Regions from separate parts of the Ornithinibacillus xuwenensis genome, predicted to be linked through region 1. Evidence: predicted binding sites of a transcription regulator. Region 1 holds the regulator's gene; the other holds the start of a gene.

The links. The regulator LexA, encoded in region 1, represses DNA repair genes until DNA is damaged. The targets are predictions, from matches to a motif close to CGAACATATGTTCG.
Region 2: a site for LexA is predicted at 590-603, ahead of ABC228_RS00695 (YhjD family protein). Genes of this name have one in related genera too.

What each region holds. Positions count from the first base shown of each region.
Region 1 is NZ_JBDIML010000001.1:680,864-683,073, forward strand. Features, by position in the region: gene ABC228_RS04080 (YneB family resolvase-like protein) at 1-579, opposite strand, end outside; gene lexA (transcriptional repressor LexA) at 850-1,473, shown strand; gene ABC228_RS04090 (hypothetical protein) at 1,728-2,150, opposite strand.
Region 2 is NZ_JBDIML010000001.1:123,859-126,068, reverse strand. Features, by position in the region: gene ABC228_RS00705 (recombinase family protein) at 1-244, opposite strand, end outside; gene ABC228_RS00700 (hypothetical protein) at 357-572, opposite strand; gene ABC228_RS00695 (YhjD family protein) at 728-1,078, shown strand; gene ABC228_RS00690 (helix-turn-helix domain-containing protein) at 1,535-1,780, shown strand; gene ABC228_RS00685 (glycoside hydrolase family 25 protein) at 1,866-2,210, opposite strand, start outside.

The DNA.
Region 1 (2,210 bases):
TAATCCATTTAACGTGTTTGCAATCTCCCCAAAAGTTAATTCCTTATTTCGTAAATGAACAATTTCTTCTATTGGGACTTCAATTTTTTCTCTACCAGCCGCTTTGTTCCGATTTGATAAATTGTTTGATGGATTATAGCCATTCGCAATAGCCTTTTTCATACCTCGCTTTATTTTAGCGTTATGGATTTTCCGTTGATATTCTTCTACAATACCGACTATCTGCAATACCATTGAATCTGACTCTGATAGCTCTAACTCTCCATTATGTAACACCGTATAAATAGGTATCTTTCGTTTTGCTAATTGATGAAATAGTGCAATCTTCGTGTTGCCTCTACCAAGTCTCGTCTCATCTTGAATAAATAGACAATTCGCTTTTCCAGCTTCAAATGTCTCGAGCATCTCAAATATACCTTCACGTTCGATTTCATAACCACTAGCTTGTTCTTCTATACATTTAACGATGTTAAATCCATAACGATTGGCTAGTTGATATAACTCTTCCTTCTGTCTTGATAATGATGTTTCTTGTGCTTTTTTATCTGTACTCACTCTGCAGTATATGATGCCATTCACTTTCAAAACCCCTATTTATGCACTAATTAATGAAAGGTATAAGAATCCTAATGTTAACGCAAATGCAGCAATGTAAAACAAATCTGTTTTGTTTACTCTTCCGAACATTTTACATCATTCCTTCCTTTTCAATATAAGAACCTTTGTTCGCTAAATTCATTATAACAGAACATATGGTCTTGTCAACGTTTTTTCGAACGAATGTTTGCATTTTTAGATAATGGGTGGTAAACTATCATTAATAAATCTTATGTGCGAGGGGTTTAATAGATGACTAAATTATCCAATAGACAACAAGCAATTCTTGACTATATAAAAGAACAAGTGAAAATTAAAGGATATCCACCTTCCGTAAGAGAGATTGCAGAGGCTGTTGGTCTTGCTTCAAGCTCTACTGTGCATGGACATCTCTCAAGACTTGAAAGTAAAGGCTTTATTCGCAGGGATCCTACTAAACCAAGGGCAATTGAAATACTAGATTTTGAGGAAGAGCTTACTATTCCAAGGGACGAAGCGCGTTATGCTCCAGTCATTGGTAAAGTAACTGCTGGTGTTCCAATTACTGCTGTCGAAAATATTGAGGAGTTTGTTCCAATCCCTAGCTCATCAGCTGGGCCCGATGAGAACCTATTTGTTCTCGTTATCGATGGAGAAAGTATGATTGAAGCAGGAATTTTAGATGGTGATATGGTCATTGTCAAACAACAAAACACCGCACAAAACGGAGATATTGTTGTTGCCATGACGGAGGATAATGAAGCAACTGTAAAACGTTTCTTTAAAGAAAAAGATCATATTAGACTTCAACCAGAAAATCCTACAATGGAGCCATTAATTTATCCAAGCGTTTCTATTCTAGGGAAAGTAGTTGGATTGTACCGACACATTCACTAATATTATTCATACGACAACGTCTATTAGTTAAGACGTTGTTTTTATGTAAAAATACATAACAAAAGAGCTGATTATGGTCAGGAATTCCCTGATTGTTAATTAGCTCTTTCTATTTCTATGATAAGTATCAGCTTTTGGAGTTAGCAAAATATTTTAACCGAGGCTTATCAAGTCAGTAGTTTGTCATATAATAAGCACCACTTAACCATGTTAAGTATATCTATTAAGCAAATTTGGAACAAAACTGTTAAATGCTACTTATGATAAAGTTCCTTGTAAGCAATCACTTTCAATGCGGTAATTTCCTCTTCGGATAATTTGCCTTCAATTTCTTGAAGGAGTTCTTCTTTAGAAATTTGACCTTCTTGAACTTTCGATTGTATATTTTGAAGTCCTGTTATTCCTACTTTCTTCACTAGCATTCTAGTAGCTTCTTCTTTTGTTGTAAATGGTAATGATTGTTCGTCAACTGATTCGGCATCTTCTAAAAAGGCCATTAACTCTGGATCACTTTCAATTGTCTGTTTGATTTTCTCAAGTTCACCACTGTTTTCCAATTCAGTAGAAAGAACTTCCATTAACTTATCGGATGCTAATTTTGTTCCAAAATGATAAACCCCATAGCCGAGAATAGCTAATACAATGACGGTAATAAGTAATCCCTTTATAATCTTCATCGTTTCATACGCCCCCTTTGGTATAACTATATAATAAATCACTAAAAATTTGTTGGTTAA
Region 2 (2,210 bases), 560 kb from region 1:
TTGCTTTTTCCAAAATTAATTGCATTGCTTCCCGTTCTATAAATAGAGTTCCTGATTTATCTTCATCAATTAGTACTGAATCATCCTCCCATTCGAAATTATTTTGTTCCAACCAATAACGACAAATATCAATTTGGTTGGGTACAGAGTCTTTTTGACTGTCTTTTCCGCTGGAAACACGAGCATATACGATATATTTATAATCATTGTACTTTGTTAGTTCTGACCGCTGCTGATTTAACATATTATCCCTCCGATTGTTTTTGGGTCATATGACTATATTATATAGTAATATGATATGTATTTGGTCATAAAAAAAGCAGAGATAATCTGCTTTTAGGATTAGCTATATTTACTTATGCACCCATTCTATTTTTAATTGGTCCCGCAGATAGAATATTTTTCATTTTAAAATTTCTTATCTTCTTGCGCCAGAAACAAAATGCTATAACAGTTTCCTCATCAAAACTAATAATGCGGATATAACGTTGAGTAATATTATTATTTCTATCAATATAAAAGATGACAATTTTTTCTTTGCTTTCAATTGATCGCGCCATTAATCCCTTCACGAAAAATACCACCTTTAAGAACACTTGTTTGCATTAATTATATACGAACACTTGTTTCTATTCAAGATATAAATTATAATTATTATATTTCAAATATACATAAGCTGCGATATTATAAATAGTCGTTGTTTAACCACTTAAGTGAGGTGTTATTATTGAGTCAAGAGATGTTATCCAAGTACATAGCAATGCCAATGGCTATAAAGGTATTTAAGCAAGATCTTGAGAACTTCAAAAAAGTTAAATTAGGAAATCTGTATCAAGATATGTTGGAATCCATTATCGAACGGATGCAAGAAGACTTTTATAAGTTGAAGGATGAATTACATTCGAGGTATCGTATAGATGTGAAACGGTTGAAAAATGGTAAATACACGATGAATAATGAGCTGTTAGAGTATTCCACAGAGGAATTAAAAGCATTCACCAGTCAATTAATGAGTGATTATTTATATGGCGATAAAGCTAGAGGGTTTGAACGTAAGGATAGAATATGGAAAGATTAAACCAACCAAAATAGGTTGGTTTTTTCATATAAAAAAGTAGAAAAAAATACCAAATATCTGTTGACTATAGTTAGTAGATGTTGTATAATAAAGATATAGAAAAGGAGGTGAAAAAATGGAGGATGTAAGAAATATAGTCCTCATCATTGCTGGAATAATCGCAAGTATCAAGGCACTACTTGATATATACGATAGAATAACCGGCAAGGATAAGGACTAAGACAATAGGGGAGAACAACTCCCCTTCCCAATAATATTATACCACATTCTCCATAAAATTATGAAAAGAATATCCACAACAGACTTTCTGGTGTTCATTATTTTAGCTGCTTATCTAGTTGAATTAGATTTTAGTAATATGAGTGTATTAAGTTGGATTGGTTTCTCGGTGTCAATTCTTTGGTTTTTAATATTCATCATAAAGCTTTTACTTCCAAATAAAAGGAGCAAATAATTATGAGATATACTTCAAAAACTAAAGATGATTTTATTGTTGCAGTACAAAATGAAGTAATGACAACATCAGAAGTTATTGAAGCTCTTGATATCACGCGACAAAGCTTATATTCACTTGTAAAAAGAGGTAAGTTAAATCCAATAAAAGAAGTAAGTAGAGATAAGTTGTTTTTACGTGAAGATGTTGAAGAAAGAAAACAAGCAGCTAAGTCTCTCCAAGAAAAATACCGACCATATGATAAGTAACATAAAAAAAGCCCAACTGTTTCCGCAGCTGGGCTTTTTTAAATAATTCGATTAATAGAATGAGATTTTTAAACTTTATACTTTCTTATTTCACTCGCAATTTTTGTCCTGGATAAATTGTATAGTTACTATCTAATTTATTCCATGACTTTATTTGTGACCATGCTGAACCATATTTATTAGCTAATGCTGAAACGGTATCACCACGTTCTACAGTATGATACTTCTTACTAGTTTTTGATGCGGATCCATTAGGCAATTTAATTTTTTGTCCTGGGTAAATTAGGTCTTTGTTTTTGATATTATTCAACTGAACTAACACAGCAACAGTTGTGCCATATTTATTGGCTATTTTAGTTAGGTTATCTCCAGCTTTTACTACATGAGACTTTACCTGATTTGAAACATGTTGTACTTTATCTTTCGGCTG